2 regions of the Microbacterium sp. CFBP 8794 genome follow, and region 2 is predicted to be linked to the other one. Evidence: predicted binding sites of a transcription regulator. Region 2 holds the regulator's gene; the other holds the start of a gene.
The links. Region 2 encodes HspR, which represses chaperone genes until heat shock. Its sites were predicted from a motif close to AAGTTGAGTCNNNNNGACTCAACTT; they were not measured.
Positions count from the first base shown of each region.

Region 1: IFU19_RS12755 (Hsp20/alpha crystallin family protein) is a predicted target of HspR. The motif match lies at 7,330-7,354, and genes of this name have one in related genera.

Region 1 covers NZ_JACYTT010000004.1:389,146-404,705, forward strand. Annotated here, with positions in the region: gene IFU19_RS12710 (hypothetical protein) at 190-531, shown strand; gene IFU19_RS12715 (MarR family transcriptional regulator) at 588-1,052, opposite strand; gene IFU19_RS12720 (hypothetical protein) at 1,281-1,481, shown strand; gene IFU19_RS12725 (glycosyltransferase) at 1,679-2,875, shown strand; gene IFU19_RS12730 (hypothetical protein) at 3,013-3,228, shown strand; gene IFU19_RS12735 (type III polyketide synthase) at 3,326-4,414, shown strand; gene IFU19_RS12740 (methyltransferase domain-containing protein) at 4,501-5,163, shown strand; gene IFU19_RS12745 (FAD-dependent monooxygenase) at 5,156-6,274, shown strand; gene IFU19_RS12750 (UbiA family prenyltransferase) at 6,297-7,121, opposite strand; gene IFU19_RS12755 (Hsp20/alpha crystallin family protein) at 7,406-7,861, shown strand; gene IFU19_RS12760 (hypothetical protein) at 7,918-8,280, opposite strand; gene IFU19_RS12765 (NAD(P)/FAD-dependent oxidoreductase) at 8,568-9,788, shown strand; gene IFU19_RS12770 (SRPBCC family protein) at 9,932-10,384, shown strand; gene IFU19_RS12775 (aldo/keto reductase) at 10,448-11,440, opposite strand; gene IFU19_RS12780 (hypothetical protein) at 11,602-12,048, shown strand; gene IFU19_RS12785 (Cpe/LpqF family protein) at 12,126-13,454, opposite strand; gene IFU19_RS12790 (GNAT family N-acetyltransferase) at 13,544-13,960, shown strand; gene IFU19_RS12795 (PepSY-associated TM helix domain-containing protein) at 13,995-15,476, opposite strand.
Region 2 covers NZ_JACYTT010000001.1:373,465-389,024, reverse strand. Annotated here, with positions in the region: gene IFU19_RS01710 (MFS transporter) at 1-681, opposite strand, end outside; gene IFU19_RS01705 (DEAD/DEAH box helicase) at 809-2,584, shown strand; gene dnaK (molecular chaperone DnaK) at 3,030-4,904, shown strand; gene IFU19_RS01695 (nucleotide exchange factor GrpE) at 4,914-5,528, shown strand; gene IFU19_RS01690 (DnaJ C-terminal domain-containing protein) at 5,540-6,535, shown strand; gene IFU19_RS01685 (heat shock protein transcriptional repressor HspR) at 6,632-7,069, shown strand; gene IFU19_RS01680 (hypothetical protein) at 7,157-7,750, opposite strand; gene IFU19_RS01675 (ABC transporter ATP-binding protein) at 7,878-9,605, shown strand; gene IFU19_RS01670 (ABC transporter ATP-binding protein) at 9,602-11,779, shown strand; gene IFU19_RS01665 (glycosyltransferase) at 11,977-13,233, shown strand; gene IFU19_RS01660 (glycosyltransferase) at 13,238-14,461, shown strand; gene IFU19_RS01655 (hypothetical protein) at 14,526-14,783, opposite strand; gene IFU19_RS01650 (GlxA family transcriptional regulator) at 14,870-15,560, shown strand, end outside.

The sequences.
Region 1 (15,560 bases), on a different contig from region 2:
GGAAGATTTGGGACGCAGCTCCTTCGGGGTGCGGCATCCGGCGTCCCCCGTTCCCCGGCGCGACGGTCGGATCGTCTCGGTACGGCGCTCGTGACCCCGCACCGAGACGGCCCACCCCGCGCGGGAGCCCCGGCACGGACATAATGGAGGCAGCCGCCGCCGGGTGTGCCGATACCCGAGGGGATGCCGATGCCTTTTCGCACGATGAGCACGCTCCAGGAGTGGGTCGACGACTTCCGGGCGCTCGGGTTCGACGACGCGGAGATCCTGCGCGTCATCCCGCAGGATGGCGAAGACGGCGCCGACGCCGGCCTCGTCGCCGCGCAGCTGCGCAGCGTCTCGACGACCTTCTACGTGGCGCCGAGCAGCGAGGTCGGATCGACCGACTGGGCCGTCACCTTCGAACCTCGAGAAGACGCGGCTCCGCTGCCCGCCGGTCGGGTCATGGCGTTGTCCGGCGAGCTGGCCACCCTGGCGGCACTGTGCTCGTTCCTGCAGGCCCGGTCCGAGGCGTTCCTCGCGCGAGCCTGACACCCTCGCCTCCACCGCGGTGTGGAGGTCGAGCGGTCACGCCTCAGCGTGGCGACTCAGCGCTCGTCCGCTATCGCCACCGTCGCGATGAGGTGCTGCAGCAGCGACGCCGCCGCAGCCGCGCGCTCCGCATCCAGGCCGGCGATCGCCGCCTCGATGCCGTCGTCGAAAGCGCGCAGCGCGTTCCACGGGGGGCTGTCGAGATCGACCGTCGCCGTGATGTGGTTGACCCGCCGATCGTCCTCGTCGAGATCGCGGCGAACGGCGCCACGCTGGACGAGACGGTCGATGAGGGTGGTCACACCGGCCGAGGTGATCCCCAGGTGATCGCGCACGTGGGAGGGACGCGCGCCGGGGTTGTCGGCGACGAACACGAGCGCGCGGGCGTCGAGCTCGTTAAGCGCGAGTTCGCGGCGGGCGGCGGCGGCGGCGACGCGCCGAGCCTCGCCGTATGCGAGCAGGGCGCGCCCCAGGTCGGACCCCGGCGAGGGGGACGACGAAGAATCGGAAGACGTCTGCACGACCCCCGATCGTAGCGACTCCATCCCAGAGGCCGTCTCGTCGCGACGCGGAGGAGCCGGATGATGCCCTCGTCTCCTCCGCCTCGAGCCGGGCCCGTCGTCTGGACCCGCGGCGTTGCCCCGCATGCGCAGCAGGGCGGCGCTGTCAAGGGCGGGCCCCGCCGCTCGCCGCCGGTCTATGACGGAGGAAGGACAGTTCCGTCGGGAGACGGGAGCGAGGAGAAGACCATGATCTACGGACAACACGGCGCACAGGACGACGCCCAGCACGCGGGCTCGGTGTGGAGCATCGCGATGTCGACCGCGATGGGCAACGGCATCGTGCCGAGGGCGGCCGAGGACCGACGGGGGACGCGTCCGGCCCCGCGCTGGCCTTGGTCGCGCACCCGCACGATCGTCGAGCCGATGGTGGTCGCGCCCCGCGCCTGAACCACCGCCCCTTCCGCCGACGCGTCGGCTCCCGCCCCCGGGAGCCGGCGCGTCGGCCTGTGTCCGGGCGTTCATACGATGGTTTCCACGGCGTAACCCGCCGCACCGGGCCCACCCTTCAGCATGGGACGACCGCATCCGCGGTGATCGGCGACAGCACCGCCACGAGCGGTGCTCCTCCCCCGGAAGGCCCCTCGATGATTCGACCCCTGCGCGTGCTGTCGTTGTACGAGGGCTTCTTCGCCGGGGGCGCACGGATTCTGCATTCCGACGTCATCGCGGGTCTCGCCGCCGGCGGTGCGCAGCACCACCGGGTGCTCTCGCTCACCTCCGCCGCCCGTCGCGACGCGTCGCTGCAGCTCGCCCGCGACGACACGCGCTATCGCCGTCTGCGCCGCGCCGGGGTGCGCATCGACGCCCTCGACCGCATCGCGGGCGATCACCCGGTGCACCCCGAAGACTTCACCCGGCCCGAACTCGAGCGGGCGGCCCATCTCTTCGCCGACGCCGACGTCGTGCTCTCACTGAAAGAGCAGCCGCTCAGCCTCGTGGTGGCCCTCGATCGCGCCGGGCTCCTGCCCGCACGGCCGGTGGCGGCGTGCCTGCACCGCTCCGATCCCACGCATTCGGGGCCGGCGCTGGGGTGGTTGCGCGATGCCGGGGCCTCCGGCGCCGTGTCGGCCACGATCGCCTGCGCCTCGTCGACGTCGACCGCCTACGCCCGCGCCGGCGTCGTCACCGAGCAGGCGTGGGTCATCGACAACGGCATCGACACCCGTCGTTTCCGCCCGGGCACCCGGGCCGAGCGTCACCGCATCCGCGAGGGTCTCGGCATCCCGGAGTCCGCCCCCGTCGTGCTGCTGGCGGCACGCTTCGACGCCATGAAAGACCCGGGGCTGTTCCTCGCGGCGGTGGCGCGCCATGCGGCGCACTCCCCCGGCGCCCACTACGTCATGTGCGGTTCGGGCATGACCCGCGACAATCCCCTGTTCACCGCCCTGCTCGCCGAGAACGGCATCGACGGCGCGGTGGCGCTGCACGCCCTGGGACTGCGCGAAGACATGCCGCAGCTGTATCGCGCGGCCGACATCGTGGCCCTCACCAGCGCCTTCGGCGAAGCCTCGCCCCTCTGCCTGGCCGAGGGAGCGGCATCCGGAGCCGTCCCCGTGACCACCGACGTCGGCGACGCCGCCCGGATGGTCGCGGGCTTCGGCCTCGTCACGCCCCGCGACGCCGCCGCGATCGCCGCCGCCTGGGACGACGCGCTGGGTCGCCGCAGCGAGCTGCGCCGCGCCGCCCTCGCCGCGCGCACGCGCATCGACCGCAAGCGCATGGTCGACGATTACCGCGGTGCGATCTCGAGCCTGCTGCTGCCGAGCGTCCTGGCCGCCTGACCCTCGGCGCGGGGTGAGAGCACCGTCCCCCTGTGGCACGGGACCGACGGATTTCGCCCCACGCGCGGGTGGCGAGAAACAGACCGGGCGCGCACGAGATGGACGTCCTCCGCGACACCCGGATACGGTGGCGAGTCATGGGGCGACTGAGCATCGACGATGCTTCGGTGCCGAGGCGACCCCTCGGCGGCGGTTGGGGCGTCGTGGCGGCGTTGATCGTGCAGGCGGTGTGTGTTTCTCTGGCCTTCGCGCTCGGGGCGGCCGGGGGTTGGGCGTGGTCCTGGATGCTTTTTCTCGCCGTCCCCGCCGTCAACGTCGTCGTCTACGGGATGGGAAGTCGGCGCGCTCCGTGACGTCTCGGCTCACGCGAGGCCGCGCGTCACCATAGACGCCGCACCGACACCGCGCTATCCCCGCCGCCGGTGCTCCGATCCGTGTCTACAGTGGGGCATGACCGCGCGCATCCTCTCGATCGGCACGGCCCTGCCCGAGACCCGCGTCGAGCAATCGGCCCTGCGCGACCTCTTCGCCGCGCAGCCCGGGTTCGACCGCAAGGGCCAACGCCTGGTGGGTGCGGCCTTCGATGCCGCCGCCATCGACACCCGCCACGTCGTGCTGCCGCAGCTCGCCGGCGGCACCGGGGGCGGGCTCGGCGTCCGCGACGGCGACACGCTGCTCATGCCGTCCACGGGAGCCCGCAACGCGGAGTACCGCCGCACCGCACCCGCCCTGTTCGCCGAGGCGTCGCGCGCCGCGATCGAGGGTTCGGGGCGGACGCCGGATGCCATCACGCACGTCGTGACCGTCTCGTGCACCGGCATGTTCGCGCCGGGTCCCGACTACCACCTCGTGCGCGACCTCGGCCTGCCGACCTCGGCCGAGCGGTACCACCTCGGTTTCATCGGATGCGCGGCCGCGATCCCCGCGCTGCGGCTCGCGGCGCGGATCGTGACCGCCGACCCCGACGCCGTCGTACTCGTGGCGTGCGCCGAGCTGTGCTCGCTGCACTGGCAGACCTCGTCGCACCCCGACCAGATCGTCGCCGCCTCGGTGTTCGCCGACGGCGCGGCGGCCGCGGTCGTGGCATCCGGAGACTCATCGCACCCCGGTCTCGACCTCGACGACTTCGCCACCCACGTCACCGACGAGGGCGAGAAGGACATGGCCTGGACGGTGGGCGACTCCGGATTCGAGATGACCCTCACCCCCGAGGTGCCGCGCATCATCGGGCGCGAGATCGCCGGCATCGCCGCCGACGTGCTGGGCGACCTCAGCGACGTCGACGCGTGGGCCGTGCATCCCGGCGGCCGCAGCATCCTCGACCGCGTCGAGAGCGCTCTCGCCCTGGATGCCGCCGCCCTGGCGCCCTCGCGGGAGGTGCTGCGCGCCCACGGCAACATGTCGAGTGCGACCCTGCTGTTCATCCTGCGCGACCTGCTGGCCGACGTCGCGCACCCCGACGGGGAGCGGATCGCCGCGCTGGCCTTCGGCCCCGGCCTGACGGTCGAGGCGGCGCGTCTGACGCTGCGCCGCCCGTGAGCGCCGCGCGAGGCCCCGCAACCAGCGACGGAGCCACCGGCCTCTGGCGCAGCCTCGCCCGACGCGATGCGGCGCTCACCGAACTGATGGACGACCCCGACTGCGACCCGCGCGCCCTGGCGGCGACGTATCGGCGGTTCGACGTCGTGAACCGCCTGGTCTCGGCCTGGGGGCACGTGTACCGCACGCGCGTCCGCCCGCAGTTGCAGGCGCTCGGCCGCCCCGCCCGCGCGCTCGACCTGGGGTGCGGCGGCGGCGACGTCGCCGTCCGTCTGGCGGGCCTGGCCGCGCGCGACGGGTTCGACGTCGAGTGGACCGGCGCCGATCCCGACCCCCGCGCCATCGCCTCGGCCCGCGCGCGCGAACGACCGGGCGTGCGGTTCGTGGCCCAGGACTCGGGCGCCCTGCGCGCCGCGGGCGAACGCTACGACCTGGTCGTGTCGAACCACGTGCTGCACCACCTCGACGCCGCGGCCCTGGCGACGTTCGCCGAGGACTCGCTCGCCCTCTCGAGCGGTCGGGTGCTGCACGCCGACATCGCCCGCGGCCGACTGGCCTACGCCCTGTACGCCGCGGGGATCGCCCCGCTGTCGGCCGGCACGTTCCTGCGCGTCGACGGACTGCGCTCGATCCGACGCAGCTATCGCGCCCCCGAGCTGGCCGCCGCGCTCGGAACACCCTGGCGGGTCGAGACGCCGGCGCCCTTCCGTGTTCTCGCCGTGGCCGAGGGGCGGGCGGAGCGTGCCTGAGGTGCTGGTGGTCGGAGCCGGACCCGTCGGCCTCGCGCTGGCGGCCGACCTGCGGGTGGGCGGGGTCGACGTCGAGATCGTCGAGAAGCGCGCCGGCACCGGATCCGGGTCACGGGCCATCGGCATCCACTCCCCCGCTCTCGCCCTCCTCGAGGCGTCGGGCGCGACCGAGGCCCTGCTGGCGCGCGCCGAGAGGATCGTCCGCGGCGAGGCGCGGGCCGACGGCCGGCTGCTCGCGGCGATCCGCTTCGATCGCCTGCGGGCGCGTCATCCCTACGTCGCCGCACTCCCCCAGGCCGACACGATGGAGGTGCTGACCGGCCTCGCGCCGCGCGTGCGTCGGGGGGTCGCGATCACCGCCGTGCACGACGACGGCCCGGGCGTACGCGTGAGCGCCACCGGTCCGCACGGCGACGAGGAGATCCGCGCCCGCGTCGTCGTCGTGGCCTCGGGATGGGCGGGCCGCGACCTCGTGTACCGCCCCGGCGCCGTTCGGACGCACCACTACCCCGACCGCTACGTCATGGCCGACGTCGTCGCTCCCGGCGGCCCGATCGCCCGGGTGCACCTGGAACGCCAGGGCGTGCTGGAATCGTTCCCGCTGCCCGGCGGACGCCGCCGGCTGGTGGCGTGGGCGGGCACCGACGAGGTGGCGGATGCCGCCGGCACCCTCGCGCGGGCCGTCGCCGAGCGCGCGGGGCTCGAGGTCGACATCGCCGACGCGACGACGTTCCGCGTGCGGCGCGCCGTGGCCCCGGCGCTGCGGCGCGGACGCGTCGTGGTGGTCGGCGACGCCGCCCACGAGGTGAGCCCCATCGGCGGTCAGGGGATGAATCTCGGACTGCTCGACGCCCTCACGCTGGCCCCGCTGCTGCCCGGGTGGGTGCGGACGGGCGAGGCGGTCGGCCTCGGACGATGGGAGACCGACCGTCTGGCCTCGGCGCGGCACGCGGCGCGCTTGGCGTGGCTCAACACGATGCTCGGGCGAGCCACGGGCCCGCTCGCCCACCCCCTGCGCACCGGGGCGCTGCGCACCATGCTGCGGGGGGCGGGGGGCGCGCTGTTCACGCGCGCGTACGCCATGCGACTGGATCGCGCCGCCCGCGACTGACGAGCCGCCCGGGTGGGAGGAGTCAGGTCACGACGAGTTGAGCGGCGAGCAGCAGCGCCGCCAGCATCGTGAGCTGGAACACCGCGCGTCCGGGCGCGCGCACGAGCACGAGCACCACGGCCGTGGCCGCCACCGCGACGACGGCGGTGAAGAAGATCGCGCCGAGCACCGTGGCATCCGTGCCGATCAGCACCGCCACCGCTCCGGCGACGACGCCGACCGCCGCGAGCACCACCGAGACCCGCGCACCGAGGCGGTGCGGAAGGCCCCGCACGCCCGTGCGCCGATCGTCGTCGAGGTCGCGAACGACGTTGGTCAGATGCACGGCCGCGCCGAGGGTGGCTCCCGCGAGCGACGCCCACGGGGCAGCCAGCGCGGGAGAGGCGAGGGACAGCGTCGCGAACGACGGAAAGAGCCCGAAACTCAGCACGAACGGCACGATCGACACCGGCGTCGACTTCAGCCCGGCGTTGTAGGCCCACGCCGAGGCCAAGGCCACCGCGTGCGCGGCGACGAGTCCGGGGCCGAGCGGCACCGACAGGAGCACGGCGAGGAGCGCGGACGCCACGGCCACCCCGAGCGCACGTTCCGGAGTGATCGCTCCCCCGGCGATGGGCTTGTCCGAGCGGCCGACGGCGGCGTCGCGCGCGCCGTCGATCGCGTCGTTCGACAGGCCCACCGACACCTGCCCCGCGAACACGGCGATCACCAGCAGCGCGAGTCGCCCGGGCTCGACCCCGGCGGCGAGGCCGAGGGCCAGCGACAGAACGGTCACGACCAGGGTCGGCCCCGGGTGGGTCGCGCCCCACAGCGCCCGCACGAGGGGCGGCTTCGCCGCGGCATCCATCACCCGATGACGCTACCGCGGCGCCGTGCTCGAACGCGCTGACCCGCTCCGTCACCGCGCCATCGCGTCACCGCGCCACGGCGTCACCGCGCCAGCGCGCCAGCCCGTTGAGTGTCCAGGACACGCCGCAGAAAGCGACCCCGGCACGGCGCGTCTTGGACACTCGACGGTCTTGGCACTCTCCTATCGAGAGTGCTAATCTGCTGCCACGTTGAGCGCACAAGGCTCAACTTCATCGAACTCCGGATGCCGATATCCGGACCGACCGAAAAGGAGAACCGACCATGGCCACTTACGACCCCTTCCGCGACCTCGACCGCCTCGCGTCGACCCTTCTCGACGCCCGTCGCGGGGGCGGACCGCGCCGGATGCCGATGGACCTCTACCGCGACGGCGACCACTACGTGCTCTCGGCCGACCTTCCCGGGGTCGACCCGGGCTCGGTCGACATCGACGTCGACGGTCAGCTGCTGACCATCCGCGCCGAACGCACCCTCGCCACCGGCGACGACGTCAAGTGGATCACCCGCGAGCGCGAGACGGCCACCTTCGTCCGCCAGCTCAACCTCGGCCAGGGCATCGACACCGACGGCATCAGCGCCGCCTACCGCAACGGGGTGCTGTCGGTCACGATCCCGGTGAGCGAGAAGGCGAAGCCGCGCCGCATCGCGGTGGCCACCGACGACCACGACGGCGTCATCCGGGCGCACGAGAGCGAACCGCAGCTCATCGAGCAGTAATCCATCGCGAAGAGAGGGGTCGGCCCGAACGGACCGACCCCTCTCTCGCGCGTCGCTCAGAGGTCTTCGGGCGCCAGGTCGCCCTGGCCCTCTTCGCCGAGCTCGACGACGCCCGGATCCTGACCCTGCGAGTCGGTGCCGGTGGACCCGGGGTGGATGTCGTCGAACGGGATGTCGGTGTCGTCGGCGGCGATCTCGGCCGGGTCTGCGCCCGTCGCGGTCGCGGGGGCGATGTCCTGCGGGTCGACGCCCTCGTCGAGGGCCGTCGTGGCATCCCACTCCGCCTGGGCGGGGTCGAGCGCGGGGTCGGGCTCGATCGAGGTGTCGCCGTCGCGCAGGGGCTGCACGCCCGCGATGCCGACGTCGGCGGCGGGGGTCGACGAGTCGGCGGGGGACGGGTCGATCGAGGCGTCGCTCATGAGGATCCTTTCGTCGAACGCACCGGGGTGCGTCACCGCTGATCGGCGGTGCCTCCATCCAACGATGCCGACGCGGCCGCGCCCCGCCCCTTGACAGGCCCGGCCCGCGCACGGACCACGCGCTTCGACGGGTGCGCCCCCGCTCCGGCGCGGGAGAAGCGCTCCTGCCGACGGCGAGCCCTCTTCGTCGTTCCCCAGCGCCCGGGTCGTCCGCCCGACCGACGCTGTCAACCGGGTGGTATCCCGCTGCCGATGACGACACGGTGAGGGAGACGAGAGGATCCCCCATGAACGACTCGAGCCGCACCGTCGCTCGCGCCGACACCCCCCGCATCGTGATCATCGGCGGGGGCAACGCCGGACTGTCGGTGGCCGGACGCCTCCACCGGGCCCGCGCCGGAGACATCACCGTGATCGAGCCGCGGACGCAGCACGTCTTCGCGCCCCTCCAGTCGCACATCGCGGGAGGCGCGGCACGGGCCAGCGAGGCCGTCCGCGCGCAGGCCGACGTGATCCCCCCGGGCACCCGCTGGCTGCGCGACGAGGTCTTCACGGTGGATGCCGCGGCCCGCCGCGTGCATCTCGTGTCGGGCGGTCATCTCGACTACGACCAGCTCGTGGTGTGCGCCGGCCTGCGCATGGCATGGGAGCAGATCCCGGGCCTGCCCGAGGCCATGGCGGCACCGAACGGCATCTCGAACTACGACTACGACCTCGCCGCGAAAGCCTCACCGGTGCTGCGCGACCTGCGCTCCGGCACGGTCGTGTTCACCCAGCCGCCCGAGCCCGCGTCCTGCGGCGCGGCCGCGCAGAAGCCGATGTACCTCGCGTGCGACTGGTGGCGCGCGATCGGTGTGCGCGACGACCTGCGCGTGGTCTTCGTCGCCCCCGACCCCGTGCCCTTCGGCATCCCGGCCATCGACCGCGAGCTGCAGCGCAAACTCGACGAGTACGGCATCGAGGTGCACTACAGCCGCGAGGTGCGGTCGGTGGATGCCGAGGCGCAGACGATCACGATCGGTCACGGCGAGGCCGAAGAGACCCTGGCGTACGACGTGCTGCACGCGGTCCCTCCGCAGCGGGCGCCGGAGTGGATCGCCGGCAGCGGGCTGGCGGCATCCGACGATCCGCACGGGTTCGTCGACGTCGATCCCGAGACGCTGCAGCACACGCGGTATCCCGAGATCTGGTCGGTCGGCGATGCCGCCGCGGTGGCGACCCGCCGTTCCGGGGGCGCGATCCGGCAGCAGGCGAAAGCCCTCGTGAAGAACATGACGGCGGTGAGAGCCGGGCGCTCCCCCTCCGCGAAGTACGACGGCTACAGCGTCGTGCCGTTCACGGTGTCGCGCGGCACCGTCGTCTTCGCCGAGTTCGATCGTCAGGGGCGCCTGCAGCCCACGATCCCCTTCTGGCGTTCGCTGTATCGAGAGCGCGCCCTGTCGTGGATCGCCGACCGTCGGGTGCTGCCCTGGGTCTACTGGCACCTGATCCTGCGCGGTCGCGCCTAAGCCGCGGGGCGAATCCCCGAACGACCCCGGCGCGCCGCGCACGCCCATAGGGCACGCGAGCCGATCCCTCAACCCCGGGGGCAGCTCGCCCGTGACGAGCGAAGACTGGGACCAGCCCCGGAAACCACACGAAAGAGGACACCATGGCACAGGTCATCGAAACCATCGACGTCAACGTTCCCGTCCGCGTCGCCTACAACCAGTGGACGCAGTTCGAGGAGTTCCCGCACTTCATGAGCTTCGTCGAGTCGATCACGCAGAAGAGCGACACCCTCACGCACTGGAAGGTGAAGATCGCCGGTGCCGAGCGCGAGTTCGACGCCGAGATCACCGAGCAGCACCCCGACGAGCGCGTCGCCTGGAACAGCGTCGGCGGCGACGAGAACCACGCGGGTGTCGTGACGTTCCACCGTCTCTCCGACGACGAGACGCGCGTCACCGTGCAGATCGACTGGGAGCCCACCGGAGTCCTCGAGAAGCTCGGTGCCGTCTTCGGCGCCGACGACCACTCGGTGAAGAAGGACCTCGACAACTTCAAGAAGTACATCGAGTCGCGCGGTGCCGAGTCCGGCGCCTGGCGCGGCGACGTCAGCTGACGTCATAGACAGGAAAGCCGGGTCCACCCTTCGGGGCGGACCCGGCTTTCGCGTGTCAGACGCTCACCACTGCGGGTGGATCTCCGCCCGCAGACGGCGGTCGTAGACGTCACGCACCAACGCGTCGAAGGCGTCGAGGTCGAAGCCCTCGTCGAGGAGCTGTGCGGCCCCGGCGTTCGATGTGGCCTGCGCCACCGAACGGGCGCCCGGGATCACCGAGGTGATGCCCTCGCGCGAGGCGATCCACGCCAGCGTAGCGGCGGGCAGGGTGACTCCCTCGGGAAGCGAGGCCTTGAGCTCGTCGGCCGCGGACACCCCCTCGGCGAACGGGACGCCCGAGAACGTCTCCCCCTTGTCGAACGCCTCGCCGTTGCGGTTGTACGTGCGGTGGTCGTCCTTGTCGAACGTCGTGTCGGCGGTGTACTTGCCCGAGAGCAGACCGCTCGCCAACGGCACGCGGGCCAACACGGCGACGTTCTTCTCGGCCGCCATCGGCAGCACCTCGTCGAGGGGCTTGAGCCGGAACGGGTTGAAGATGATCTGCAGGTTGCTGAGGTTCGGCCGGCGGAGCGCCGAGAGGGCCTGCTCCATCGTCTCGACCGACGCACCGTAGGCGGCGATGACACCCTCGGCGACGAGCTGGTCGAGCGCGTCGTAGGTGGCGTCGTCGTCGATCACGGCTGACGGCGGGCAATGCAACTGCACGAGGTCGAGGGTGTCGGTGCCGAGCAGCCGCCGCGAGCGGTCGATCCACCCACGGAAGTTCTCGATCGTGTAGTTCTCGGGCACCTGGTCTTCGCGACGGCCCATCTTGGTCGCCACGGTGATGCCCGTGGCGGCGGTGTCGTTCAGGAACTTTCCGATGATCTCTTCGGACCGGCCGTCGCCGTACACGTCGGCGGTGTCGAAGAGCGTGACGCCGGCGTCGGCCGAGGCGGCCAGCACGGCGAGGGCCTCGTCTTCGCTGACACCGCCCCAGTCGGGGCCGAGCTGCCAAGTACCGAGGCCGATCACCGAGACGTCACGGCCGGTGCGGGAGAGGGGACGCTGCTGCATTGCGGTTCCTTTCGAAGCTGGTTCCGAGCCTATCCAGCGTGTCCGGCACCGGGGCCGCGCCTCACCGGACGCCCCCTGCGCACCCCGTGGCGGTCGTCAAGCCCGTTCGCGCGGTCGGCGGTCGCCTCTAGCGTGGCGGCACACCCCACGGAAGGAACGCCATGAACACTCCCGCCGACCGGCTCCCCGGAGCCGACGAAGAGAACATCGTCCCCGAGTCCGAGGGCCTGGCCGCCGATGTGCCCGCCGGCGACGCCGGCGCCGACACCGGTGCCGTCGGAGCGGCGCAGATCGACGCCGACGACGAAGCCCGCATCCAGGGCATCTCGAGCCAGAACGACCTGCCCGGAGTCGGCACCCGCGCCGCCGACGGCCTCACCGAGCGGGGCACCGACGACGCCCGCGGCGAGGGCGGCTCGACCTCACGGCACACCGAGGACACCGGCGGCGGCTCCGCCACCGCGCACGCGGCCTCGGACACACCGGCCGAGGGCGAACCGCACGTCGACGCCGACGACCCCATCGCGAAGTTCCAGCCCGGCGTCGGCCGTGATTCCGCGGCATCCAGCAAGATCGCCCAGAGCCTGCCCGACCCCGACGACGCGTGACCCCGGCGGGGGCGGCCCTCCGGTCGCCCCCGCACGCGGCCCCTCGGCGGGCTCCCGACCTCCCGCGGCGGCGAGGCTCAGCGTGCGAGGCGCAGGGCGTCTTCGGCGAGGTGGAAGAAGTCGCCCATCGCCGCGGTCACGGCCTGCGCGTCGTCGGCCGAGAGAAGCAGCACCACCGTCGCCTCGCCCTCGTCGTCGCGCACGAACCAGCTGCCGGTCAGCACGCCCAGGCTCGAACCGCCCTTGAAGCCGACGTAGGGCCACGTGCCGACGTCGAGTCCCGCACCGGGGTTCTCGCTCACGATGGCGAGCACCTCGGCATCCTGGGTCTGCTGCAGCGCCCGATGCACGGCGGCGATGTCGGTGGCCGAGGCGAACCAGTCGAACCCGTCCTGCCAGACCGGGGTCGTCACGTCGGTGACGCCGACGGTCAGCGGGGCGGCGTCGATGCGGTCGAGCAGCGCGCGCTTCGCGGCGTCGTCGGCACGCGCCCACTCCTCGCGCAGAGCCGGGTCGCCCCAGCCCAGGGTGAACAGCTCCTTGGTCGAGAGGAAGGGCGTCAACGCGGCGGGGTCGGCGTGGCCGCTGCGCGCGACCGCCGCTTCGACGCGCTCACGCCCGAGCCGCTCGATGAGCAGGTCGGTGGCGGTGTTGTCGCTGATGCGGATCATGGCCGAGGCGGCCTCGCGCACCGACACCTCGGTACCGGTGGGGGCGTTCTGAAGCTCGCCCGAGGGCAGGCTGCGGTCGGCGTCGTCGAGCACGAGCGTCTCGTCCCAGGCGAGATCCCCGGATGCCACGGCATCGGCCGCCGCGAGCAGCACGTACAGCTTGAAGATCGAGGCGAGGGGAGCTGCCCGTTCGGTGTCCACCGCCACGACGTCGTCGTCTCCTCGCCGGATCAGCGCGCTGACCTCGCCGGGAAGATCGCCCAGGCGCTGCTCCACCTCGTCGAGCGAGGCGGAGGGCTCCCACGGCTCGGCTACCGGGGCGAACACCATGCCGGTGATGCGGTCGTTGCCGTCGATCGCGAGCGAGAGATCGAACGGGTCGCCGAGCGTCCCGGCGAGGGTCGCGACCGCCTGGGTCTCGGTGCCCTGGTACGCGGTCACGGTGAAGGGCGCCGCCGGGCGGATCTGCCGATTGAGCAGCTCGGCGATGTCGTCGGCCGACACCTGCTGCTGGAAGTCCTCGTGCAGCACGCGCGACCAGTCGCCGGCCGTCGTGTCGGCCTCGGCCTCGAGCACGTCGATCACCCAGGTCAGCCGCTCCCCCACGGGGGTGGCCGGCACCTCGACCGAGGCCGCGGGGGTTGCGGGAGTGTCGGGCGCGGAGCTGGTACACGCGGTGAGGGCGGCGATCGTGGCGATCGAGAGGGCGGCGGCGAGGCGACGGGCGAGAGTCACGGGAGTCCTTCCGAGGGGGGCTTTCCACGCTACGGACCCGCTTCGCACGCCGCCTCCCTCGCGAGACGGAGATACGCGAAGGTGGAGGCATGCACGACCTCCGCCTCGAACCCCTCGCCCCCTCTCTCGACGACTACCTCGAGCTGCGCCGTGCCTCGGGCCTGACCCCCAAGCGTTCCGATCAGGGCGCGCCCGCGCTCGCGAACAGCTGGGCCTGGCGTCGGATCGTGGATGCCACGGGTCGATCGATCGCGATGGGCCGGGTCGTCGGCGACGGCGGGTGGTACTTCCTCATCGCCGACATGGCCACGCTGCCCGAGTACCAGCGACGCGGTCTCGGCCGCCGCATCCTCGAGGACCTTCTCGCGGAGATCCGCGCGAAGGCCCCCGAGGGTGCCTACGTGACCCTGCTGGCCGACCCTCCGGGTCAGGCGCTGTACCGCAGCCTGGGCTTCACCGAGCCGACGACGGGTTCGGTGACGATGCACCTGCTGCTCGAGGGCTGAGCGGGCCGCCGCACCGCGGCCCGTCGCCGCGCCGTCACACCGTGGGCCGCCTCGCCCCGGACCGCCGCCGCGCCCGCAGACCGAGCAGTACGTCGAGCACCACGAACGCCGCGAGCGTGTAGCCGACGAGCGGCAGGAACAACCCGATCGCCACCGCGACCACGAGCACCGCCCCGATCCCCCACCAGGGCGCCCCGCGCAGTGCGCCGCGCGCAGGCGCCGACGCGAGGCCGCGGGTCGGGCGACGGTTCCACCACATCGCGTAGCCCCAGACGACGAGCGCGGCGATGCCGATCGCCAGGGCGAACAGCACGAGCTGGTTGACGAGACCGAACAGGGTGCCCATGTGCAGGTCCACACCCCAGCGCGACAGCTTGGCGAGCAGCGGATAGTCGGCGAAGTCGACCCGATCGGTCACGTGCAGGGTCGATGCGTCGATGGCCACGGCATCCACTTCGGTCGGGAAGCTGCGGTGCACCTCCTGCACGACCCAGGCGTCGCCGACGGCGGCCGGCGGGCGGATCTCGACGTCGCCGGTGTTGACGTTGACGCGCTTCGCGACGGCGAGGACGGCGTCGAACGTGGCCGGGTCCGCCGCCCCCGGGGTGTCGGCGTGCGCCCCGCCGCCGTGTCCGGCGTGCTCGCCGCCGGCCTCCGCCTCCGCACCGAGCGAGGTCGTCAACGCGGGTGTCCCCTCACCGATTGCGGCACGCAGGTCGGAGACGTGCGCGCCCGCCGAGGCCGACCAGGTGATGCCCGTCGCCGCGAGGAAGACCGCGCCCAGCACGACCCAGATCCCGACGGCCGAGTGCCAGCCCGACAGCTTGCGGTACCCCCGGTGCGCGCGGTTCGGGCGCAGCAGGTCGCGGCGCCCGCGGCGGCTGCGCACGAAGCGGCCGATCCACAGCCCGAGGCCCGCGAGCGAGACGATCCCGAGCCACGATGCCGCGAGCTCGCTGTACAGCCGGCCCGGCTCGCCCAGGTGCAGCGAGCGGTGCAGGTCGCTGATCCAGTGCCGCAGGGGCAGCGCGCCGCTCGTGCCGTACGCGGGCAGGTCGCCACGGATCTCGGCCGTCGCGGGGTCGACGAAGATCGCCCGCGTCGTGCTTTCGGGTAGCGCCTCGTCGGCGAACAGGACGCGCGTGGTGTCACCGGGCGCGGGGGCGGGCCGTACGGCGACCGGTGAGGCCCCGCCGCCCACGTAGGCCTCGGCCGCCTCGACCTGGTCGGCCAGCGGCATCCCGACCAGGGTGGAGGTGGCGGTCACCTCGTGCGCGTACATGACCCTCTCGAGCGACGGCGTGAGGGCGTACAGCGCGCCGCTCAGCGCCGCGACCAGGATGAACGGCCCCACGAGCAGCCCCGCGAAGAAGTGCAGCCGGCGCAGCAGCGCGGTGAACCAGCCTCGTCGCGGAGCACCCGGCCCGCTCCCCGACCGTCGAGTGTCCGGAACACGCCGCACCGCGTCGTCTCCCGACGGCGTGTTGTGGACACTCGACGGGGTGGATGCCGTCATGACGGCGCCCCGGGCTCGACGGGGCGGCCGGGGGCGGGCGCGGGCGGCGGGGGCGACGGGGGCGACGGGGACGGCGGGGCGGAC
Region 2 (15,560 bases):
CCAGACCGCGGATGCCAGGACCGCGAGGCGGATGTTCAGCCCGCCCTCCTTCGGCACGGCGAGAAGCCCCCCGGCATCGGGTGCGCCGAAGCTCTGGATGAACAGCACCAGCAGCAGGAGCAGCAGCACGATGCCGCCCACGTACCCCATGCCCCAGCCGAAGCCCGAGACGCGGCCGATGTTCTCGCGCGTGGAGACCTGCGTGAGCATCGCGTAGTAGTTGACGCTGGCGAATTCGAAGAAGACGTTGCCGACCGCGATGAGGGTGGCGCCGAGCACGAGGAACTCGGGCGTGCCCTCGACGAAGACCATCGCGGCCATCGACAGCACGATGAGGCCGGTGTTGATGCCGAGCCAGAGCTTGCGGCGCCCCGTGCCGTCGGAGCGCTGGCCCAGCACGGGGGCGACGAGCGCCACGACGATGCCGGCGATCATCAGCGCCACGCCGACCAGGCTCGCGTTGTCGGCGAGGGCGCGCACGAGGGCGGGGTCGTCGTCGTTGCCGTTCGCCGCGGCCACCACGGCGGGATCGACGAACAGCGAACTCGCCAGGTAGGTGCTGAACACGAACGTGGTCACGACCGCGTTGAAGGCGGCGGATCCCCAGTCCCACAGGGCCCAGGCGAGCACCGGCCGACGGAGGGTGCTGACGGGGGCGGAGGCGGGCTCGGGAGGGGTCATATGGGTCACGCTAGGCCCCTCCGGTGAACGCCCGGTACCCCCGAGGCGACGCCGCGCCACCCTTGGCGCGCTCATTCAGGCTACCGCCGAGCCCGCACGGCGGCGCGGAGCCGACTACCGTGGAGTCATGGCATCCGAAAACCCCGTCGACTCCGCTGAGGCGGAGACCACCCCCGCCCCGCTCACCTTCTCCGACCTGGGTCTGGATGCCAACGTGCTCAAAGCCCTCAAGGACGTCGGGTATGAGACCCCGTCGGCCATCCAGGCCGCGACCATTCCCGTGCTCCTGCAGGGTCGCGACGTCGTCGGTCTCGCGCAGACCGGTACCGGCAAGACCGCGGCGTTCGCGCTGCCGGTGCTGTCGCAGATGGAGACCGGCCACAAGAACCCGCAGGCCCTCGTGCTCGCCCCCACCCGTGAGCTCGCGCTCCAGGTGTGCGAGGCGTTCGAGAAGTACGCCGCCCACATCAAGGGCGTCTCGGTGCTCCCCGTCTACGGCGGTCAGGGCTACGGCCAGCAGCTGTCGGCGCTGCGCCGCGGCGTCGACATCGTCGTGGGCACCCCGGGTCGCATCATGGACCACCTCGACAAGGGCACCCTCGACCTGAGCGAGCTGAAGTACCTCGTGCTCGACGAGGCCGACGAGATGCTCAAGATGGGCTTCGCCGAAGACGTCGAGACGATCCTCGCCGACACCCCCAAGACGAAGCAGGTCGCGCTGTTCTCGGCGACCATGCCGGCGCAGATCCGCCGCATCTCGGCTCAGTACCTGAACAACCCCGAAGAGATCACGGTCAAGACCAAGACCGCGACCTCGACGAACATCAGCCAGCGGTATCTGATCGTGTCGTACCAGCAGAAGATCGACGCCCTCACGCGCATCCTCGAGGTCGAGAACTTCGAGGGCATGATCGTCTTCACCCGCACGAAGAACGAGACCGAGACGGTCGCCGAGAAGCTGCGTGCCCGCGGGTACACCGCCGCCGCCATCAACGGCGACGTCGCCCAGGTGCAGCGCGAGCGCACGGTCAACCAGCTGAAGTCCGGCAAGCTCGACATCCTCGTCGCCACCGACGTCGCCGCGCGTGGTCTCGACGTGGATCGCATCAGCCACGTGGTCAACTACGACCTGCCGATCGACACCGAGTCGTACGTGCACCGCATCGGCCGAACCGGTCGCGCCGGCCGCACGGGCGACGCGATCAGCTTCGTCACCCCGCGCGAGCGCCGCATGCTCACCGCGATCGAGAAGGCCACGCGCCAGCCGCTGACCGAGATGTCGCTGCCGAGCGTCGACGACGTCAACGCCACGCGCCTCACCCGTTTCGACGACGCGATCACCACCGCCCTCGAGGACACCGCCGCCATCGCGACGTTCCGCGACGTCGTGGCCCACTACGTCGAGCACCACGACGTGCCCGAGGCCGACGTGGCCGCAGCGCTCGCCGTGGTCGCCCAGGGCGACACCCCGCTGCTGCTCGAGGCCGAGGCCTTCCGTCAGCAGCGCTTCGACAGCGAGCGTCCCGCGCGCGACGGCGCTTCCCGCGACGGTGGTTCGCGTGACGGTGGATCGCGCGACAGCGGTCCACGCCGCGACACCTCGGGGCGCTTCTCGACTTACCGCATCGCGGTCGGTCGTCGCCAGCGCGTCGAGCCGCGTCAGATCGTCGGCGCTCTCGCGAACGAGGGTGGGCTGCGTCGCAACGACTTCGGTGCGATCCAGATCCGCCAGGACTTCTCGCTCGTCGAGCTGCCCGCCGACCTGTCGAGCGACACGATCGGCCGCCTCGCCGACACCCGCATCTCGGGCCAGCTGATCGACCTGCGCCTCGACGGTGGCGGACGCTCCGCCAAGCGCAGCGACCGCCCGCAGCGCCGTGAGAGCGACCGCGATCGCGACTGACCCCGCGGCATCCGTCCGACGCCCCCGCTGACCTTCGGGTCGCGGGGGCGTCGTGCGTGCAGCGGGCCCAGGCGCGGCCGCCGCCCGGTGTCGTCCTCACGCCGCGCGCGTGCTGTGGCGCGGGGCATGTCCCACTTCGTGCTGCCTGGGCCCTTCGGGGCTGCACATTTCGGGACACGGTTTGCGCTGCGCGAGACGCTGGGGACGCTGTGGGGCGGGGCATGTCCCACTTCGTGCTGCCTAGACCCCTCGCTGCTGCACATTTCGGGACATGGCCGGCGGCGTGCGACACACGGTATCCAGAAGTTGAGCCAATTCATATCAACTCGGCTTGACCTCGATGCAGAGCCCCGATAACGTTGAGTCATCGGGGCTCAACCCCCGCAGAGACTTCATAAAACCCCGAGTCGTGGCATCCGTCCGGCTCACAAGCAAGGAGACACATATGCCCCGTGCAGTGGGAATCGACCTCGGTACGACCAACTCCGTCGTGAGCGTGCTCGAGGGTGGCGAGCCCAAGGTCATCGCCAACGCCGAGGGTTTCCGCACGACCCCCTCGGTCGTCGCCTTCACGAAGGACGGCGAGGTGCTCGTCGGTGAGACCGCCAAGCGCCAGGCCGTCACGAACGTCGACCGCACCATCTCCAGCGTCAAGCGCCACATGGGCACGACCTGGTCGTTCGACGTCGACGGCAAGAAGTGGACGCCGCAGGAGATCTCGGCCCGCATCCTGCAGAAGCTCAAGCGCGACGCCGAGGAGTACCTGGGCGACACCGTGACCGACGCGGTCATCACGGTCCCCGCGTACTTCAACGACGCCGAGCGTCAGGCCACCAAGGAGGCCGGTGAGATCTCGGGCCTCAACGTGCTGCGCATCATCAACGAGCCCACCGCCGCGGCTCTCGCCTACGGCCTCGACAAGGGCAAGGAAGACGAGCTCATCCTCGTCTTCGACCTCGGTGGCGGAACGTTCGACGTCTCGCTGCTCGAAGTGGGCAAGGACGACGACTTCTCCACCATCCAGGTGCGCTCCACCTCGGGCGACAACCGCCTCGGTGGCGACGACTGGGACCAGCGGGTCGTCGACTACCTCATCAAGCAGTTCAAGGACACGACCGGTGTCGACGTCTCGGGCGACAAGATCGCCCTGCAGCGTCTGAAGGAAGCGGCCGAGCAGGCCAAGAAGGAGCTTTCGAGCTCTACCTCGACCTCCATCAACCTGCCCTACCTGTCGCTCACCGACTCGGGCCCCGTCTCGCTCAGCGAGACCCTCACGCGCGCCAAGTTCGAGGACCTCACCAAGGACCTCCTCGACCGCACGCGCAAGCCCTTCTCCGACGTCATCCGCGAGGCCGGCGTCAAGGTGGAGGACATCGCGCACGTGGTGCTCGTGGGCGGCTCGACCCGCATGCCCGCGGTCGCCGAGCTCGTGAAGAAGGAGACCGGCAAGGACGCCAACAAGGGCGTCAACCCCGACGAGGTCGTGGCCGTGGGCGCAGCCCTGCAGGCCGGTGTCCTCAAGGGTGAGCGCAAGGACGTGCTGCTCATCGACGTCACCCCCCTGAGCCTCGGTATCGAGACCAAGGGCGGCATCATGACCAAGCTCATCGAGCGCAACACGGCCATCCCGACCAAGCGCAGCGAGACCTTCACCACCGCCGACGACAACCAGCCGTCGGTCGCGATCCAGGTCTTCCAGGGCGAGCGCGAGTTCACCCGCGACAACAAGCCGCTCGGCACGTTCGAGCTCACCGGCATCGCCCCGGCTCCCCGTGGCATCCCGCAGGTTGAGGTCACCTTCGACATCGACGCGAACGGCATCGTCCACGTCTCGGCGAAGGACAAGGGCACCGGCAAGGAGCAGTCGATGACGATCACGGGCGGCTCGTCGCTGCCCAAGGAAGACATCGAGCGCATGGTGCGCGAGGCCGAAGAGAACGCGGCCGACGACAAGAAGCGCCGCGAGTCCGCCGAGACCCGCAACCAGGCCGAGACCCTGTCGTACTCGATCGAGAAGCTGATCAAGGAGAACGAGGACAAGCTCCCCGCCGAGGTCAAGACCGAGGTCCAGGGCGATGTCGACGCGCTCAAGACGGCACTCGCCGGCGATGACGACGACGCGGTCAAGACCGCGTTCGACAAGCTGAACGCGAGCCAGGGCAAGCTCGGCGAGGCCATCTACGCCTCGTCGCAGGCCGCGGGCGAGCCCGCCGACCCGAACGTCGGCCAGCCCGGCAACGGTGAGACGCCGAACCCCGAGGAAGACGTCATCGACGCCGAGGTCGTCGACGACGAGCCGACCGACGAGACGAAGAAGTAAGCAGAGACCATGGCACACAAGGACGACGAACAGCCCACGGGCTCGGGCGCCGGTCCTGACGAGACGGGGCCGGAGGAGAACACCTCCGGCCCCGCGCCGTCGGGCGAGCAGTCCGAGACACAGGACCCGGATGCCGAGGGCCTGACCATCGACGACATCCTCGGCGCCGAGCAGACGCCCGAGGCCGCGGCAGAGGGGGCTTCCTCCGACAAGGAGGCCTCACTGCTGATCGACCTCAAGCGGCTGCAGGCCGAGTACGCCAACTACCGTCGGCGCACCGAAGACCAGCGCGAGCGCGAGATCGAGCGGGCCAAGGGCGAAGCCGTGAAGGGCCTGCTGCCCGTCATGGACGACCTCGACCGCGCGGTCAAGCACGGCGACCTCGTCGAGGGCACGCCCTTCGCCGCCATCGGCGACAAGGTGCGGGCCGTGGCCGAGCGCCTCGGCGTGGTGTCGTACGGCGCCGTCGGCGAAGTCTTCGACCCGCAGCAGCACGAGGCCATCTTCCAGGCGCCCACCCCCGGCGTGACCGAGACGACGATCCTCGAGGTCGTCGAGGTCGGTTACCGCCTCGGCTCGATCGAGCTGCGACCGGCCAAGGTCGTCGTCGCCGTGCCGGCCTAAGAGGAGGACACATGGCGAGTCAGGACTGGTTCGACAAGGACTTCTACAAGGTCCTCGGCGTCGACAAGAGCGTCAGCGCGGCCGATCTGAAGAAGACCTACCGCAAGCTCGCGCGCCAGTACCACCCCGACTCGAACCCGGGTGACGCGAAGGCCGAGGCCAAGTTCAAAGAGATCAGCGAGGCCTACTCGGTGCTCAACGATCCGGAGCAGCGCGAGGAGTACGACCAGATCCGGGCCATGGGCTCGGGGGCGCGCTTCTCGGCACCGGGTACCGGCGGCGGGGGCGGTTTCGACGACGTCTTCAGCCGGTTCGGTCAACCGCGCAGTGGCGGCGCCGGGGCCCCTCCGGGGGGCTTCGACGACTTCTTCTCGATGTTCGACCAGCAGGGCGGCGCCGGTTTCGGTTCCGGCCGGTTCGGTCAGACCTCGGGCGGATACCGCGGTTACGGCGGACCGCAGCGCGGATCCGACGTCACGGCGCGCACGACGATCGACTTCGTCACGGCGGCCAAGGGCGAGACGATCACCCTGCAGGGCGAAGACAACGTCCCGTTCAAGGTGAAGATCCCGGCCGGGGTGTCGGACGGGCAGAAGATCCGCCTGCGCGGCCGCGGACGCAAGTCGCCCGACGGCGGCGAGAGCGGCGACATCGTCGTGACCGTCGCGGTGCGTCCGCACCCGGTGTTCACGCGCGACGGCCTCCACCTGCGGGTCACGGTGCCGGTCACCTTCACCGAGGCGGCTCTGGGCGCCACGATCGAGGTCCCGACACTCGGGGGGGAGCCGGTGCGACTGCGCGTCGCCCCCGGCACCCCGTCGGGACGGGTGCTGCGCGTCAAGGGACGCGGGATCGAGTCGACCAAGGGCGTCGGCGACCTGCTCGCCGAGGTCCAGGTCGCGGTGCCCACGCACCTCGACGACGCGGCCCGCGAGGCCCTCGAGCGTTTCCACGAGCTCGAACCGAAAGAGAACCCGCGCGCCGACCTGATGGCCAAGGCGCGCTGACGCATCCCACGCGCGTCGTCGCGGTTCTCGGCATCCGATACGTCAGGATGCCGAGAACCCGGCACTCGCACCCGGCACGACGAAAGAGGTGAAGACGTGTCCGAGAGAGAGATCGACGAAGACGCCCCGATCTTCGCCATCGCCGCCGCCGCCGAGCTGTCGAACATGCACCCGCAGACGCTGCGGCAGTACGACCGGCTCGGTCTCGTCGTGCCCGCGCGCACCCAGGGCGGGTCGCGTCGCTACTCGAGCCGCCACGTGCAGCAGTTGCGCGAGGTCGCCCGCCTGTCGGGGGAAGGCATGAGCCTTCCCGCGATCGCGCGCCTCCTCGCCCTCGAGGAGCGCGTGCACGATCTCGCCCGCCGCGTGAACGACCTCGAGCGGCAGCTCACGATCGAGCGGCAGTCCCGCCCCGGTGCGCGCGTCTTCGCCGCCGGCGCGACCGGCTCGGTCGTGACGCTCCGCCACGGCTCGCGCGTGCGTCGCGCGACCGACATCGTGCTCTGGCGCCCGCGCGACATCCACGACGACTGACACCCCGCCGCCGCCCCGAGGTCCCGAGCTCCTCGAAGGGTCTGCGTGCACGGTGCCCCGACGGCTCGGCCGGAGCGGGGCAGCGGCTCAGGCCGGATCGATCCGCAGCACCGTCGGCGTCTCTCCGACCGAGAGGTCGTCGACGACGCGGAGCGTGCGTGCGATGTCGTCGACCGCGCCGATGACGGTGCCGAACCGCTCGCGGTCGGCGCACACCGCCGTCACCGTGACGAAGTGCGAGCCCGTGTCCCACGTGTAGGTCGCGAACGGGGGAGTCTTCGGATCGATCGGCAGCGGCATCGCGAGCTTCTCGCCGACGCCGAGGTGCGGATTGCGGAACGACTCCGTGTCGTCGTACTCCATCGGCATCATCGCGCGCGCGGTGCGCAGCTGCGCGGTGGCCTCTTGCAGCTGTGCCATCACGACGAGCAGCTCGGGCGCGCTCTTCCACACCCACACCAGAACGCGGCCACCGGCGCGACGCATGAGCAGCGGAGCGGCTTGACTCAGCATCCACGCGAAGGCGCCGCCGCCGGGGCGGGGGGCGGTGCCCGTCGTGCGGGCGGCCTGGCCGAGCAGCATGCCGAGGGCGGCCTTGCGGTGTCGTCGGCCGCGGAGGCCGAGTGAACCGGTCACGGGCACCCAGAGGTCGGCGGCGGCGTCGGCCTGCAGTCGAGACATGGCTCCACCCTACGAGCCGCGACCGAACGGGCGCTGAGTTGCAGAAATGGTTCCCCGGTGTCGGAGGTTGGTGCCAGGCTGGTCTTCGCGGTCACGGCGGCCGCGTCAGACCTGCTCCGGAGGTCCCATGCTCGGCAAGATCCTCGTCCGCTACCTGTCCCGGTACCGCTGGCTCCTCGTGGCGCTGCTGGTGTTCCAGTTCGTCGCGGCGATGGCATCCCTCTATCTGCCGCGCCTGAACGCCGACATCATCGATCGCGGCGTCGCCCAGGGCGACACGGGGTTCATCTGGTCGCAGGGCATGATCATGCTCGGCATCTCGCTCGGGCAGATCGTCGCCTCGGTCGTCGCGACCTACTTCGCCGCGCGCGCCGCCATGGCCGCGGGCCGCGACATCCGGCTCGATCTGTTCGAGAAGGTCAGCGGCTTCTCCGAGCGTGAACTGTCGCAGTTCGGCGCCGGTTCCCTCATCACGCGCAACACGAACGACGTGCAGCAGGTGCAGATGCTCGCGATGATGGGCGCCACCATGCTCGTCAGCGCCCCGCTGCTCGCCCTCGGCGGCATCTTCATGGCGTTGCAGCAAGACGTCGGTCTCAGCTGGCTGCTCGGCGTCGCCGTTCCGATCCTGCTGGTCGCGGTCGCCCTCATCATCGCCCGCATGGTGCCGCTGTTCCGCAGCTACCAGTCCAAGCTCGACGCCGTGAACCGGGTGATGCGCGAGCAGCTGACCGGAGTGCGTGTGGTGCGCGCCTTCGTGCGCGAGCGCATCGAAGAAGAGCGCTTCCGCGAGGCGAACACCGACATCATGGACGTCGGTCGCAAGGTGGGCTCGCTCTTCGTGCTGCTGTTCCCCCTGGCGATGCTGGTGCTCAACGTCACCGTCGTCGGAGTCATCTGGTTCGGCGGCATCCAGGTCGACGCCGGCGGCGTGCAGATCGGTACCCTCTTCGCGTTCATGCAGTACGTGGCGCAGATCCTCATGGGCGTGCTCATGGCGAGCTTCATGACGGTGATGATCCCGCGCGCGGCCGTGTCGGCCGAGCGCATCGGAGAGGTGCTCGACAGTCACTCGACGCTCGAGCGTCCGGCGAACCCGGTGACCGTCTTCCCCTCGGTCGGAACCGTCGAGTTCGACGACGTCGCTTTCGCGTACCCGGGAGCCGAGTCGCCCGTGGTGTCGGGCGTCACGTTCGCGGCCCACCCCGGCGAGACCGTGGCGATCGTCGGATCGACGGGGGCGGGAAAGACGACCCTCGTCTCCCTGCTCCCGCGTCTGTTCGACGTGACGGCGGGTGCCGTCCGCGTCGGCGGCGTCGACGTGCGCGAGGCCGACCTCGACCTGCTGTGGAAGAGCATCGGCCTGGTGCCGCAGCGCCCGTTCCTGTTCAGCGGCACGGTGGCGTCCAACCTGCGTTTCGGTCGCGAAGACGCCACCGACGACGAACTGGGGCACGCGCTCGAGATCGCCCAGGGTCGCGACTTCGTCGAGGCGATGGAGGGCGGCCTCGACGGCAAGATCGCCCAGGGCGGCACCAACGTCTCGGGCGGGCAGCGCCAGCGCCTCGCCATCGCCCGAGCGATCGTGCACCGGCCGGCGGTGCTCGTCTTCGACGACTCGTTCTCGGCCCTCGACCTCAGCACCGACGCCCGATTGCGGCAGGCGTTGTGGCAAGAGCTCCCCGAGGTGACGAAGATCGTCGTCGCGCAGCGCGTCTCGACCATCACCGGCGCCGACCGGATCGTCGTGCTCGAAGACGGACGCATGGCCGGCGTCGGCACGCACGAGGAGCTGCTGCAGTCCAGCACCACCTATCGCGAGATCGTCGAGTCGCAGCTGGGGGTCGAAGCATGAGCACCCCCGACACCCGCACCGAAGAGGAGCGCGCCGAACTCGAGCTCGCCGAACAGGCCCGTCTGAACTCGGGCGACTGGGACAGCGTCGCGCCGGGCAAGGCCTCGGACTTCGGCTCGAGCTTCCGCCGGCTGATCGGACTCCTGCGTCCCCACGCCGGGGCCTTCGGGCTCGTCTCGGTGCTCGGGGCCCTCGGCGTCGTGCTGGCGGTGCTGGCCCCGCGCGTCCTCGGCAACGCCACGAACATCATCTTCGAGGGCGTGGTCTCGCGCGGGCTCGCCGAGCAGTTCCCGGCCGGCACCCCGAAAGACACCGTCGTCGACGCCCTGCGCTCCGCCGGGCAGGGCGACATCGCCAACATCGTCGGCGCGATGGACAACTTCCAGGTCGGCGCGGGCGTCGACTTCGATGCGCTGCGCATCGTGGTCGTGACCGTGCTGGCCATCTACGTCGGCTCGTCGCTGCTGTCGTGGATCCAGGGCTACGTCATCAACATCATCATGGTGCGCACGATGTGGCGCCTGCGTGAAGACGTCGAGGCCAAGGTCAACCGGCTCCCCCTGTCGTACTTCGACAAGGTGCAGCGCGGTGAGCTCATCTCGCGGGTCACGAACGACATCGACAACATCACGCAGACGATGCAGCAGTCGCTCTCGAGCGCTCTCACCTCCGTGCTCACGGTCGTGGGCGTGCTCATCATGATGTTCACCATCTCCTGGCAGCTGGCCCTCGTCGCGCTCATCTCGCTCCCGCTCATGGCGGTCATCTTCGGGGTGATCGGCCCGAAGTCGCAGAAGGCCTTCGGCGAGCAGTGGAAGAAGGTGGGCCGTCTCAACGCCCGCGTCGAGGAGTCGTTCTCGGGTCACGCGCTGGTCAAGGTCTACGGCCGCGAGAAAGACGCCCGCGAGAAGTTCGAGGTCGAGAACGAAGAGCTCTACCAGGCTAGTTTCCGGGCCCAGTTCCTCTCCGGCATGATCATGCCGGGCATGATGTTCGTCGGAAACCTCACCTACGTCGGCATCGCGGTGCTCGGTGGGCTCATGGTGGCCGGCGGGCAGATCCGCCTGGGCGACGTGCAGGCGTTCATCCAGTACTCGCAGCAGTTCACGCAGCCCCTGTCGCAGCTGGGCGGTATGGCCGCGGTCGTGCAGTCTGGTACGGCCTCGGCCGAGCGCGTCTTCGCCCTGCTCGATGCCGACGAGCAAGACCCCGACGCCCCCGACGCCCCGCGCCCGGGCGACGGACGCGGGGTCATCGAGTTCGAGAACGTCCGCTTCGCGTACTCGCCCGATCGCCCGCTCATCCGCGACCTGTCGTTCCGGGTCGAGCCGGGTCAGACGGTCGCCATCGTCGGACCGACGGGGGCCGGCAAGACCACGTTGGTCAACCTGATCATGCGGTTCTACGAGCTCGACGGCGGGCGCATCCTGCTCGACGGTCAGGACATCGCCGAACTGCGCCGCGACGACGTCCGCTCGCGCACCGGCATGGTGTTGCAAGACCCGTGGCTGTTCGCGGGGACGATCCGCGACAACATCCGCTACGGCCGCGAGACCGCCACCGACGACGAGATCCAGCAAGCCGCCGTCGCCACCCGCGTCGACCAGTTCGTGCACTCGCTCCCCGAGGGGTACGACACCGTCCTCGACGAAGACGCCGCGAACGTCTCGGCGGGTGAGAAACAGCTCATCACCATCGCGCGGGCGTTCGTCGCGCGTCCGTCGGTGCTCATCCTCGACGAGGCGACCTCGTCGGTCGACACACGCACCGAGCTGCTGCTGCAGCAGGCCATGGCCGCGCTGCGCGAAGGACGCACGTCGTTCGTGATCGCGCATCGCCTGTCGACGATCCGCGATGCCGATCTCATCCTGGTCATGGAGCACGGCGACATCGTCGAGCAGGGGACGCACGACGAGCTGATCGGCACCGAGGGGGCGTACTACCGGCTCTACCGTTCGCAGTTCGAGCAGGCCACCGCCGACGTCGATCTCGCGGCGGCCGAGGTCCCCCGCGCCGCTGATCCCCGGCAGGCGCCGGCCACCGACGACGCCGTGGTGGTGTCGGCGATGGCGGCCGCGGCATCCGAGGTTGCCGCCCCCGCCGGGACCGACGGGCCGCCGCGCCCCGCGCACGGTGCTCCGTCGCCCGACCCGCGGCTCGACGGTCGGGACTGACTCCGCCCGCGCCGATCCGCCCGCCCGGTGCCGCGCCGGGCGGGCGGTGCCGCGTCCGGCGCGCTTCGGGCGCCCACGCCCCCGTCCTCCACACCGCGAGACGGCTCCGGGTTCGCGAAAACCGCTCGGGTACAGTGGTGCGAGCGCATGAACCGCACCGTGCGACCCGTCCGCCGCATAGATAGGCCTCACCACCCGTGACCACTTCTGCGACGCCCGCCGACCATCCCGTATCCGACGACGCGCACGATCCCGCCGTCTCGCGCGAGACTCCCGCCCCGGCCGAACGTCCGCTCACGGTCCTCATCGGCGCCGACACGTTCCTGCCCCACGTCAACGGGGCCGCCCGCTTCGCCGAGCGCCTCGCCGCCGGTCTCGTCGCCCGCGGTCACGACGTGCACGTCGCCGCGCCCAGCATCGGCCGTGGCCACGCGGGCACGGCGACCGAGGTGATCGAGGGGCAGCCGATGACGCTGCACCGTCTTCCGTCGTACCGCTTCCTTCCGCACGACTGGCTCACGTTCGTATGGCCCTGGCGCGCGAAGCACTACGCGCGACTCATGCTCGACCAGATCCGGCCCGACGTCGTGCACATCCAGTCGCACATCATCATCGGCCGAGGACTCGCCCGCGAGGCGCGCAAGCGCGGCATCCCGGTGATCGCCACCAACCACGTGATGCCCGAGAACATCCTCGATTTCACGACCCTGCCCGACTTCCTCGACCGCATCATGCTCAAGCTGGCCTGGGCCGATGCCAAGCGCACCTTCGTCATGACGCGCGCCGTCACGACGCCCACGCGTCGGGCCGCCGACTTCCTGCAGGCGACGATCGGCATCGAGGGTGTCATCCCGATCTCCTGCGGTATCGACCGCTCGAACTACACGCCCGACCTCGAGCCGCGCGACGCGAACCGCATCCTCTTCGTCGGACGCCTCACCACCGAGAAGGGCATCGACGTCATCCTGCGCGCGATGACCAAGATCGACCCCGCCCTCGACGTGACCTTCGACATCGTCGGTGGCGGCGACCAGCGCCGCAACCTCGAGCAGCTCGCCGAGCAGCTCGGTCTCGCGCACCGCGTGACCTTCCACGGCCACACGTCCGAAGAAGAGCTGCGCGCGCTCTACTCCCGCGCGTCGGTCTTCGCGATCGCCTCGATCGCCGAGCTCCAGTCGATCGCGACGATGGAGGCCATGGCCTCCGGCCTGCCGATCGTCGCCGCCAATGCGGTCGCACTCCCGCACCTCGTGCACGACGGCGAGAACGGGTACCTGTTCGAGCCCGGAAACGCCGACGAGCTCGCGGCCCGGTTGACCGACGTGCTCACCGCCGCCCCCGACGAGCGTCGGCGGATGCAGCAGGCGTCGCTCGACGGCGTGATCGTGCACGACATCGGCCGCACCCTCGACACCTTCGAGGCGCTGTACCGCGGACGACCGCTCCCGGAGTGACCTCGTGCACGTCGTGATGTTCGCCGACCAGCACCTCGAGTCGCTGGGCGGCGCGCAGGTGTCGATGCGGTTGCAGAAGCGCTTCCTCGAGCGCGCGGGCCACGTCGTCACCGTCGTCGCTCCGCGCCTGCACCGCCCTGCGCCCGACGACACCGCCTACCTCGACCTGCCCTCGATCCCCCTCACGCTCGATCGCGAGTACGCGCTCACCTGGCCCGGTGCCCGGACCGACCGGTTCGTGGACTCCGAGATGGGCGCGCGCCTGCCGGTCGACGTCGTGCACGTGCAGGCCGACTTCTGGGGCGCGTACATCGGGCACCGTTTCGCGGCGCGGCACGGCCTGCCCGTCGTGCACACGATGCACAACCGCGTCGACGTGGGCATCGAGGCGACCGCCCCGTTCCCGGGCCTGGTACTGCGCGCGCTGAACGCGTGGGCGCGACGCGCGTTGCCGCGACAGGTCGCCGCGCCGGTGGCGGGACGCGATATCGCACCGGCCGGCAGCGACATCGACGGCTGGGCGTACCTTCGCCGTCTGGCCGCGGTGTCCCGCGCCGTGACCGCCCCCTCGGGTCACTTCGCGCGTCGTCTGGAACGGCACGGTGTCGCCGACGCGGTCGACGTGATCTGGAACGGCATCGACGACGACGCGCTCGACGCCGCCCTCGCGGCCGGACCCACCGAGCGTCGCCCGGGCCGTCCGCGTTTCGTCTGGCTCGGCCGCATGAGCCCCGAGAAGCGCCTGCTCCCCTTCCTCGAGGCGGTCGCCGAGTCGGGGATCGACGCCGAGGTCGAGATCATCGGCGGCGGCGGTCAGCTCCGTGCCGCGCAGCGGCTGATCGAGCGCCGGGCGCCGGTGGCATCCGTCACGTTCGCGGGACGCCTGTCGTACGCCGAGACCCTCCGCCGGCTCGCCGACGCCGACGCCGTGGTGCAGACGTCGATCGGCTTCGAGACGCAGGGCATGACGGTGTTCGAGGCCGCCTCGCTCGGCACCCCCGCCGTCGTCAGCGACCCCGACATCGGCGCCGAGCTCGGCGCCGGGATCTGGACGGTTCCGGATGCCACGGTCGCGGCGCTCTCGCAGACCCTCCGCCGCGCGGCCGCCGACATCGCCGCCGGGTCGCCGGTCACGCCCGACGCGAGCGTCGCGGAGCGGTTCCGGCAGTCGTCGCGCACGGCGGCGATGGTCGCCGTGTACGAGCGGGCGGTCGCCGCGGGGCGCTGACCCGGCGGGTCCCACGCCCGCCGAGCCTCGGCCGTGCCGGGGCGGCGTGTGCCGCGTCGTCGGGTCACTCCGTTCCCACGATGCGCAGCGGAGCGGTGGCCGTCGAGGCCGACGGCAGGGTGACGTGCATGCTCGGGCGTGCGGCTTCGACCGCGGGAGCGGCCTGGATCGTCTTCTCCCGCGAGTGGGTCGAGCGGTGCGATGAGGGGGCGACGCGCGAGGGGTCGGTGGGGATGCGCCCGTACCCGTCGGTCCGCACGAGCCACACGGTGCCGACGATGCCGGCGAGCGAGAGGATGCCGAGGGCGATGAAGTAAGCCATGGCAGAGACGCTACGAGTAGAGGGAAAGTGTCACGAGTGGCATGATGGACGGTGTTCGTCATATTTCTGCCACACCGGAGGTTCGCATGCGCTCGGTCGCCGTCGTCATCCAGCCCGGCTTCGCCCCGTTCGAGTTCGGCCTCGCGTGCGAAGCTTTCGGCCTCGACCGCAGCGACGACGGCATCCCGAATTTCGACTTCCGCATCGTCGCGCCCGAACCCGGGGTCGTGCCCTCGAACATCGGTTTCTCGGTGAACGTCGATCTCGGTCTCGAGGCGGCGTCCGACGTCGACATCCTGGTTCTCGCCCCCATCCCGCGGGATCAGTGGGGCACCGTCGACCCGCGCGTGGTCGAGGTGGTGCGCGCCGCCCATGCCCGCGGCGCCTGGTTGCTGAGCGTGTGCAGCGGGTCGTTCGTCATCGCCGCCGCCGGGGTGCTCGACGGAAAGCGCGCCACGACGCACTGGCGTTACGCCGATGTCATGGCGCGGATGTATCCGGAGATCGAGGTCGACCCCGACGTGCTCTACGTGCAGTCGGGCAACATCGTCACGAGCGCCGGAACCGCAGCGGGACTCGACGCGTGCCTGCACCTGCTGCGCCAGGAGCTCGGTTCGGAGCTCGCCAACCGCATCGCGCGACGCATGGTCGTCGCGCCGCAGCGCGACGGGGGCCAGGCGCAGTTCATCGCCTCGCCGATCCCGATCGACTCGTCGCTCTCGCTGGCTCCGGTGACCGAGTGGATGCTGCAGAACCTGGATGCCGAGCTCTCGGTCG